One region of the Clostridium chromiireducens genome, then DNA from elsewhere that is predicted to be linked to it. Evidence: riboswitches for the same ligand, from Rfam matches in the RefSeq annotation. Region 1 holds a riboswitch; each other region holds the start of a gene.

What was found. A riboswitch is a leader RNA that binds a small molecule or an ion and turns the genes downstream of it on or off. The one in region 1 is predicted to bind cyclic di-GMP.
Region 2: it holds a riboswitch for cyclic di-GMP, as region 1 does, so the genes downstream of both, flgB (flagellar basal body rod protein FlgB) here and D2A34_RS18250 (methyl-accepting chemotaxis protein) in region 1, are expected to answer to the same signal.
Region 3: it holds a riboswitch for cyclic di-GMP, as region 1 does, so the genes downstream of both, D2A34_RS07470 (aspartyl-phosphate phosphatase Spo0E family protein) here and D2A34_RS18250 (methyl-accepting chemotaxis protein) in region 1, are expected to answer to the same signal.

Annotation. Positions count from the first base shown of each region.
Region 1 is NZ_QXDJ01000004.1:535,630-538,885, forward strand. It holds gene D2A34_RS18250 (methyl-accepting chemotaxis protein) at 1-1,535, opposite strand, end outside; cyclic di-GMP riboswitch class II at 1,705-1,786, opposite strand; gene D2A34_RS18255 (GNAT family N-acetyltransferase) at 1,910-2,392, opposite strand; gene D2A34_RS18260 (GNAT family N-acetyltransferase) at 2,685-3,089, opposite strand; gene D2A34_RS18265 (GNAT family N-acetyltransferase) at 3,217-3,256, opposite strand, start outside.
Region 2 is NZ_QXDJ01000001.1:495,780-499,035, forward strand. It holds gene fliF (flagellar basal-body MS-ring/collar protein FliF) at 1-671, opposite strand, end outside; gene fliE (flagellar hook-basal body complex protein FliE) at 693-1,010, opposite strand; gene flgC (flagellar basal body rod protein FlgC) at 1,024-1,431, opposite strand; gene flgB (flagellar basal body rod protein FlgB) at 1,523-1,921, opposite strand; cyclic di-GMP riboswitch class I at 2,350-2,439, opposite strand; gene D2A34_RS02070 (flagellin) at 2,804-3,256, opposite strand, start outside.
Region 3 is NZ_QXDJ01000002.1:476,434-479,689, reverse strand. It holds gene D2A34_RS07485 (VanZ family protein) at 1-105, opposite strand, end outside; gene D2A34_RS07480 (CpsD/CapB family tyrosine-protein kinase) at 449-1,126, shown strand; gene D2A34_RS07475 (hypothetical protein) at 1,281-1,580, opposite strand; gene D2A34_RS07470 (aspartyl-phosphate phosphatase Spo0E family protein) at 1,826-1,999, opposite strand; cyclic di-GMP riboswitch class II at 2,079-2,162, opposite strand; gene galU (UTP--glucose-1-phosphate uridylyltransferase GalU) at 2,509-3,256, opposite strand, start outside.

The sequences.
Region 1 (3,256 bases):
AAAAGTTCCTCTGATGTTGCACTTAAATCTGATACTAGATTCTTTATGTACAAAGCATCTTTCTCATAGTTTTCTCCAACTAAAACTGACTCTTTATAACTATCTAAAACTTTTGTTTCAATATATGTTAATGTTTGCTTAGAGACATCACTAAGATTATTTACAGCCTCAAATATTATATCAACTACATTATGTATTTCATTTACAGTTATTTTTGAATTCTCTGCTAATTTTCTAATTTCTTCTGCGACTATAGAAAATCCTCTTCCAGCTTCTCCTGCTCTGGCTGACTCAATAGCTGCATTTAATGCTAAAAGGTTAGTTTGCTCAGAAATATTAAAAATTGCATTAGTAAGCATTTTGATCTTTTCAACACTTTTAATTTTATCTAGTGCTTCATTCATTGCTTGTTTAATTGATGAATGTGCTTCGGTAGCTTGCCTTTGAAGCATTACAGAACCATCTTTAAGTGCACTTGCCCTACTATTAATTTTATTAGCTGATATAGCTCCATCTTGTGCTTTATCAGATATATGTTCTACTGCTGTTTCTATTTCCTCGGAAATAGCATTTATTTCCTCGGTTGATGCAGCAGTTTCTTCAACCTCTGCTGACAATTCTTCAATTACAGCAGAAGCCTCTTCTAAATTCCCCGTAATTTTTATAATATTATTGCTAGAAATTGTGATAACATCATTTATGTTCTTTGTTTCCATCATTATAGCTTGTACAATTTCTTTTAAAGAATTATGCATTTCATTAGTAGCTCTTGTTATATCACCTAATTCGTCTTTTGAATCTAGCCACTTGTCAGGTATGCTTCCTCTAAGATTTCCTGTTGAAATAGATTGTATATGTTTTTTTAAGAATGATAAAGGAGATGTAATGCTCTTTATTATATACATACAAAATGCAACAACAGCTATAATTATAATGAAAGCTATCAAAATTGACATAATATAATCAAACTTAAGTTTATTATTAACACTTTCTTCAATTGATAAATTGTTCTTATTTGCAAGTTCTACGACTTTATCAATAGAATTTCTGTGATTATTATATAACTCTTCTAATTTATTATTTAATATAAATTTTGCATTCTCTTTATCTCCATTTTTTATACACGGAATAAATTCGTTATTTAAAACATTAAAATATTCCTCAGCTGATTTATATGAATCTTCCACAAAAATTCTTTTCATTTCACTTTCAGGTAAATCATTAACCCATAACTCGTGATGTTCATTATAGTAGCTTTCGAGTTTTTCTTCATATTTAGCTAGTTCTTCAATCTTACTTTTATCATCTTCATTTAATAATTCCAATGCTGTAAGATGTGATTCTATTATGTACTCTGGAGGTGGAAGTATATCTGATATTAGATCTTTCCCCATAATTATTTGTTTATATGTATATCCATTGATTTTTGTATCAGTTATAACTTTATTTGTATAAAATCCAAAAACTGAAAATCCTAAAATAAAAATAATAATTAACAAAAATAACTTATATTTAATCTTCATATCTTTTATCATAAATTTAGCCCTCAACTCACATGATTATTTTATGTTTTATTCCCCAATTCTTATTTGCTATTTCGTATTGTTGATTAAATCACCTCTTTCTAATCTCATTAATAATCAGTTATATTTGAAACTTTAAATAAAAAAGACCAACTTAAACTAATTAATAAAAAATAATTAGCTTAGATTGGTCGGTTGCACAACTAGCTCCAAATTCTTAAAGTGCCCAAATAAAAGAATTCTTCATAGCTCCCAAATCATATTTTTGACATAGTTACACATCATTATTTACTGGTTAAATATTGCAATATGTGAAATTTTATCACATTAACTTACAATAATCAACAGTTATTAATATGACTCAGTATCGAAATCCAAATTCAAATTTATGAAATTACCTTTTTTAAAATAAAGCTGCCTTCTTCTAAATCTTTCGGATTTTTTATTTCTATTACATGAAATCCGCACTTATTAACATAGAAATTATGATTCCTATGAGAAAAAATAGGCGTTTCAGTACTCCATACTCTTGTATTTGGATACATGCTTTCAATTTTACTCCAAACTTTTGTTCCAATCCCTTTATCCTCATAATCAGGATCAATAAATATATTCCCTAAATAATTTTCATCATTATCATTAATCCAAAGAATTGTGGCACCAATAAGAACATTATCTAAGTATATACAATAAGAAGTCGCTTCTTTATCTAATCCCCATTTCCTTAAAAATGACCCATCATCGTATCCTGGAGGCCCACCAGTTTCTTGTCCCAAATGAATTTTTGTATCATAATCAAAAGCTCTTTTCATTATGTTTATAAGACTCAAAATATCTTCTTCAGTCATTTTATCAAATTTTATATTCATATCTACTCACCCCACCAAATTACTATTTATAATACTTAACTTTAAACTCAAATTGATTATTTATTAGTTCAAGAAATATTTTTAATCGTGATTATAAGGTATATGTTCAGAACCGAAAAATTTAGTAATATCACTATTTATCATTTCTAAAATATTATCATTCACGAATTTCACGTTTTTTACCATTATAAATTAATTATAACATATTTTGTAAAGGTCTCTTTATATACTTATAAAATAGAAAGTTTTACTTACCACAATTTTGTGGTGAGCACTTTGTCACTTCTTCAAATTATAAATGTTTTAATAGGATAATTTCATAAGGTTCTCCTTCTGGCATAAAACCTCCTACTGTTTTGTATCCCAATTTTAAATAAAAGTGTTGCGAATATTCGTTAGAAGCTGTTGAAGTCATAACAACCTCATACTCTAACTTTCTCATTTCAATTTCCCAAAACTCAACTAATTTTTTTCCGTAACCTTTTCCTCTCTTACTTTCTAAAAAATAAAGCATGTTCATAAATGGTGTATTGTCCCAAAACAAGTTATATCTTAGCCACCCACAAAAATCATTATTTTCTTCTAGAATTAGCACTCTACCTAACCCTATAAGATTTTTTAATTCATTCATTTTAATATGCTTATCATATAATGAAATAATCTTTAAATCTTCTATTTCAGCAAATCTAATCCTCATTAAAAACCACTTTCTTTCTTGCTTATTTACTTACCTTTCTTCCAAACTGGCCATATCACCATAGTTTTATACCAAATAGACTTATATTTCCACTTATGTTATAGTTTTGTATGAAGTGCGGACAAAATCACTTATTCAAATCAATAGAATAAAGTACATGTTTCCTT
Region 2 (3,256 bases), on a different contig from region 1:
CTAGAATTAATGTCTTTTGTAAGTAATTTCATATTGTCATCTACTACATCAATATTTTCTTTTGGAATATTCTGCGTAGCACCTGACACCAATGCAACTATTGATTTAACTTGCTCTTCATTAAGTGTTGCGCCCTTTTTTATCTTTAAATAAACCGAGGCTTTACCTGGCTCCTTGTCCTTAACAAAAACAGAATCTTGAGCTTCAGTTATATGTACTCTTGCATCTTCCACTTGCGGAAAACTTTTTATAGTTTTCTCTAATTCACCTTGCTGCATTCTAACCTTTTTTATCTTAAATTCCTCATCTGTCATTCCAAATGAACTAGCATTATCCATAAGTTCATAACCCTTACTTCCAGATGTCAAAGTTGGTGCCAATTCTAATCTTAATGCATCTACCTGATCTTTTGAAACCCAAATTGTATTATTTGCACTATCGATCTTTGTATCAACTTTCTTTTCATTTAAAGTATTTACTACCGTTTGAGCATCTGTAGGATCAAGGTTAGAGAATAATACCTGATATTTATTAGAAGATGAATAAAAAAATGAACTTATTATTGCGATAATAACTGTTAAAACTGCAATTATAACAACAATCTTTATTTTCTTACTTTGGGATTTAAACTTTTCCAAAAGCCCCTTAACTTTTTCTAAAAGTTTTTTCATTATTTAGCTCTCCTCACCTTACTACAATTGCATCTTTGATAATTGGTTATATCCCTCCAATAACTTATCTCTAGTTTGAGCCAAAAATTGTAAACTCAAACTAGCTTCTTGGTTCTTAACCATTACTTCATCGATACTTACATCCTCTCCCCTAATAAATTTCGTTGAAGTCGTATCAGCATTTACCATTTTATCATTGGTATCATCTATAGTCTTTTTTAGAACATCTCCAAAACTAACGGCGCTCATATTTTCACTTTTAGCTTTATTATCATTTATATTTTCAAACTTTTTATTAAATAAAATCTCGTTTTGTGCAAATCTATCTTCTATTCTCATTTATAAATCACTCCTATTTCCCAATTTCTAATGCCTTCGAAAACATACCTTTTAAAGCATTAAATGTATCTACATTAGCTTCATAAGATCTTGTTGCTACCATCATATCCGCCATTTCATTTAATACATTTACATTAGGCATAGTAACATATCCATTTGCATCTGCATCAGGATGAGTTGGGTCGTATATTTTTCTTAAAGGTGATGAATCCTTTTCAATCTTTACTGCTTTTACTCCGGCCATTTCTTTATTCGCGTCAAGTGCCTCTTGGAATACAGCTACCTTTCTCACATATGGGCCGCTTCCGTCAGCACTTCTTGTAGTACTTGCATTCGCCATGTTTGCGGTTATCGTATCCATTCTTAGCCTTTCTGCTGAAAGCCCTGTTGCACTTATCTGCATCGAACTAAATGCGTTCATTTATATCCCTCCTCGTATATCTGATAGAACTACTTAACTGTCTCTTTAACTTATCAATTTTGAAAATCTTTATGGTTTAATCCCTGTACGTTTACTTCATAACAGTTTTTAAATTATTAAACTTACTATTAATCTCTGTTATTAGCGCATTATATTTAAGAGTATTCGCCGCTTGATTTACTTTTTCTATATCTAAATCAACATTGTTCCCATCACTTCTCATACTAGTGCTTTTATCTTGCTCAATTGATATATTTTCATTTTCTGAATTTGTGCTAGAAAAATGTAGGGGGTTTGTCCTTTTTAATTCTAACGCTGAGGAATTTTCATTCTTTAAATTTTCTTCAAACACAACATTAAATCTCTTATAATCCTTAGTATTAACATTTGCCATGTTATTAGCAATTGTCTTAGCTCTAATATTTGATGCTTTAATTCCTGATTTAATCAAATCATATGTAGAATCAAAATTAATAGATTGTATACTCATAAATTCACATCCTTATTTATTCTCATTTAATATAATAAAATTTTAAAACTCTAACTAAGACATTAACCTTATATCCAAAATCATAACCTCAATTATTTGTTTAGAAGTTATATTATAATTTAATTATTTTACAAATAACTCATTAATAATTTAATTATAAAATAATTAAGACATTTTATCTATAATTTTTTTTCAAATCCTCTCCAAACTATTTACTATTATATGTTATTTATACATCGTTTGTAATTTTATTCCTTGATTCTATCAAATATGACATGACAACATATTCCTAAACTTTATTTCCTGTATGCACATAAATAAAATATTAAAGGCACGTCATCTTTTTAAAATAAAAAATGACTATTAATACATAGTCACCAAAATACAGAAAAACTTAATAAATATAAAATTTATCATAATAATTATACTTTGGCAACCTGACAATCATAGGAAATAAGCTTTCCCTTAGACTCATAGCTTTGCGGCCTTACTTTTCAATAAGTGTGCTAGTATCATTTATAATTTATAGTTCATAATTCATTCATTTTATTATAAGGCATTTAGTAAATTTTTACCACAATTATTTTTATATTTTCGATAAAATTCGTATAATTATAACTTAATATACATATATATCTCATAAATATTTATCTAATGTTTAGCCACATTGACTCTCCCATTCTCTTCAATGTGAAGAGAACAGTGGCACGGACCCTAGAATGGATACCCCTTGAGGGTATAAAGTTCAACTAAGATTTAGATGTGGATCACCCCACTCCAAAATCAAGTTTTACTTGATAAGTCAGGGCAATAAAATAAACTAATAGTAAATTCTATAAAACTACTATTAGTTTATTTCTTAAAATATAATATTACTCTGTCTTATTTAACATTAGCTAGAATATTCAAACAATCTTTAGGAAAATTATTGCTTTGCGCTAATAATCCAATTGATGAATTAACCAACAATTGACTTTTTGAATAATTCATCATTTCTTCTGCAACATCAGCATCTCCAATTCTACTTTGAGATGTTTGAATGGAGATATCTTTGCTACTTAAATAATCAGCTGTTCCCTCTAATCTATTTTGAATCGAACCATATCTAACTCTAACTTTGCTAACCATTTCAATAGCTTTATCTACAGATTCAAGAGATGATTTAATATCACTTATATCCAGGCTGCCAACACCTAAATTTGATGCACTCACATTAAAAAATGGTATATCCATGCTTTCACCATCCATAGTTCCTATAGCAGTTTTTATTGACTTTGTATTGTCACCACTTACACTAGAATCAGATAATTTTATGCCATTAAACTCTGTACTGTT
Region 3 (3,256 bases), on a different contig from region 1:
AACAACTCTATTACTTTGCTCATGTGATATAGCACCGTTATTACTTGACATATAAAATATAAATCCCATCCAAAGGAAACATAAAAGTATAACTATTTTCTTCACTTAGCCGCCTCTTCTCTCAATTTATATATTAGATTTTCCTTACTTATCTTACTTAATTTAATACAAAAACCTTGAATAATATAAATAATTATAACAAATATAGGATTAATATATCTACATTTGCTATTATTCTTAAGAATATAATAATAATTGTATAGATAATCAAAACTTATACTTATGAGATAACTTACCGAAATTATAAACATTTTTATTCTGAAAAACTATGAAAATGAGTTGAACTTATTTTAAATAATTGGAATTTTATTCTGTTTGCATTAATAAAAATAAGTAAAACAAATATATAGATTATTTGGTGACTATTTTTTAAAAGGTGGGTATAAAAATGTTAAGAAACTCAATGAGCTTAGAAGAAAAGAAAGGATTTATAGTTGAACAAAAACCAAAATCGCACTCATCAGAAGCTTACAAAATTTTGCGGACTAATATTCAATACTCTTCATATAATAAAGAACTAAAAACCATTTTAATTACCAGTTCAGTGGCCTCTGAAGGAAAATCTACTATATCGGGAAATTTGGCATTATCATTTGCTCAAGATAATAAAAAAGTACTATTAATAGATTGCGATTTAAGAAGACCATCAATTCATAAAAAATTTAATATTTCTAATTTAATTGGGCTCTCTGAAATTCTAATAGGTGAAACAGATTTAAAAGAAGCAATAATACGTCATAATGATAATCTTGATATTTTGACATCTGGTAAGTTACCACCGAACCCTGCTGAAATGCTATCCTCAAATTCAATGAGTAATTTAATAACTACCTTAAAAGAAATTTATGATTTGATAATACTAGACTGCTGCCCCCTTCTCGGAATTACAGATGCACAAATTTTATCAACAAATGTTGACGGAACAATTCTCGTTGTACAATCAGAAAAAACAAAAAAAGATGAGGTAATCGAATCAAAAAAACTCTTACTTAAAGTAGGTGCTAACATTATAGGAGTTATACTAAATAGAATTCCACGTTGTAGACATAAATATTATCATTATTAGGAATTCATCTTTTTAATAATAAAAACAGGTAAGATTTTATCGAACTAATCAATCTTACCTGTTTTCTTTATTTCTATATTATTTAAACTTATACCCGATAATTTCACAAGATCCGGCCTCCTTTACAAGAATGTCTCGAGCTTGCTAGTAAGTTCTACTTTTTCCATGAATACCTTACTTCTAAATATTCTCCCTGCTTATCATAGCCACGCATGTCATACCCTTTTTTATTATATCCATCCTTATCGAATCCCGCACTGTTATAACCATCCTTATCAAAACCGTGCTTATCATACCCTTCCATGTTATACCCTTCATCATTAAAATACGAACCATTTTTGTGAACACCATTTTTATCAAATCCATTATCATTATATCTTGTACCATTTTTGTGAAATCCTTTAGAATTAAACCCAAATTCATCATACTTTTTAAAGACATCAAAGATCGCCACAGATATTCTCCCCTCTTCTTTATTGCAAGTAATTATTTTAATAATTATTATATTTACATCAGCCTAAAAACTCACTTACTTACATTATATACAATTTATGGAATTAGTAAATAATATTTCGTTTCTATTTATATATAATTAATTACAAAAAAATATGAGAATGATCAACATTAGACAAGTCAAACTCTTCGCATTCCACCTAATAATAATCATCACTATAAAGGCATAGCAGAAGTCTATCTTAATTATGCCTTTATAGTGCATTCTAATAAATAATTAACTATTAGTTTGTCCAACTCCTGGCTAACTCTCAAAATTTCTTTTTTGTCCATATTTTCTTCTATCTTCTTATGTAATATTTCTCTCGCTATTTCAATTTTTCTAGCAAATTCTTTTATCCTATCTTTTTTCTCCTTCATGATTTTCTCCCCCTAATTTTTTCTTCATAATAATCTTTTAAAACAAAAAACCAATCTAAACTAATTGATTTATCAATTAATTTAAATTGGTCGGTTGCACCACAAACTCAAAATTCTCCAGGCGCCCAAATAAAGAGAATTTTTCACAGTCCCCAATATCTTTTAACTTTAATATTTAACGATTGAGTTATATGTATTTTTATACATATAATTCCATTATCCGAAACATATCACTAATTTTATCATCAATGTACAAAGATTTCAATACAAAATTTATATAAAATAATCCAATTTTTTGCATACTTATTAATATAAAATTACAAAGAGAACGAATATTTTCTTTACTTCTTCTGGACGATAATTCAAAAATATAGTACTCAATTAACAGAAAGAAATATAACTAAAATTCAGATAGCCTAAAATTAAAAAGGCTCGTTACTTAACAGTAACGAGTCCTTTATACTAAAAAAGCCAGCACTAAACATTTAATTTATTTACTTAATTTAAACTTATTCTAAATCAAGGCCTTTTAAGTATTTTATAAAATCATCTTTAATTTCAGGTTTTCTTAATGCATATTCAACTGTTGCTTCTAAAAATCCAAGCTTATCTCCAACATCATATCTTTTTCCTTCAAAGTTATAAGCATACATAGCTTCACTTTTAGCAAGCTCTTTCAATGCATCTGTAAGTTGAATTTCATTTCCTTTGCCAGGCTTTGTATTTTCTAGAATTTCAAATATAGCAGAAGTAATTATATATCTGCCAAGTATTGCAGTATTTGATGGTGCATCTTCTATACTTGGTTTTTCTACTAATCCTTTAACTTTACATACTCTATCTTCAATTATTATTCCATTAACTATACCATACTTGCATACATCTTCAGGATTAACACTTTGCACACCTAAAATACTTGTTTTATATTCACCATAGCAATCAATAAGTTGCTTTAGGCAAGGTTTTCCTTCATTATATACTATATCATCACCAAGAAGAATTGCAAAAGGCTCATTACCTACAAAACTCTTAGCACATAAAATAGCATGTCCTAGTCCTCTAGGTTCTTTTTGCCTTATGTAATGAATATCAACCATATCTGAAATATTTTTAACCAAATCTAATAATTCATCCTTATGATTTTTTTCAAGCTCTACTTCAAGTTCAATAGATTTATCAAAGTGATCCTCAATGCATTTCTTATTTCTGCCAGTAATAATGAGTATCTCTTCAATACCAGAAGCAATAGCTTCTTCT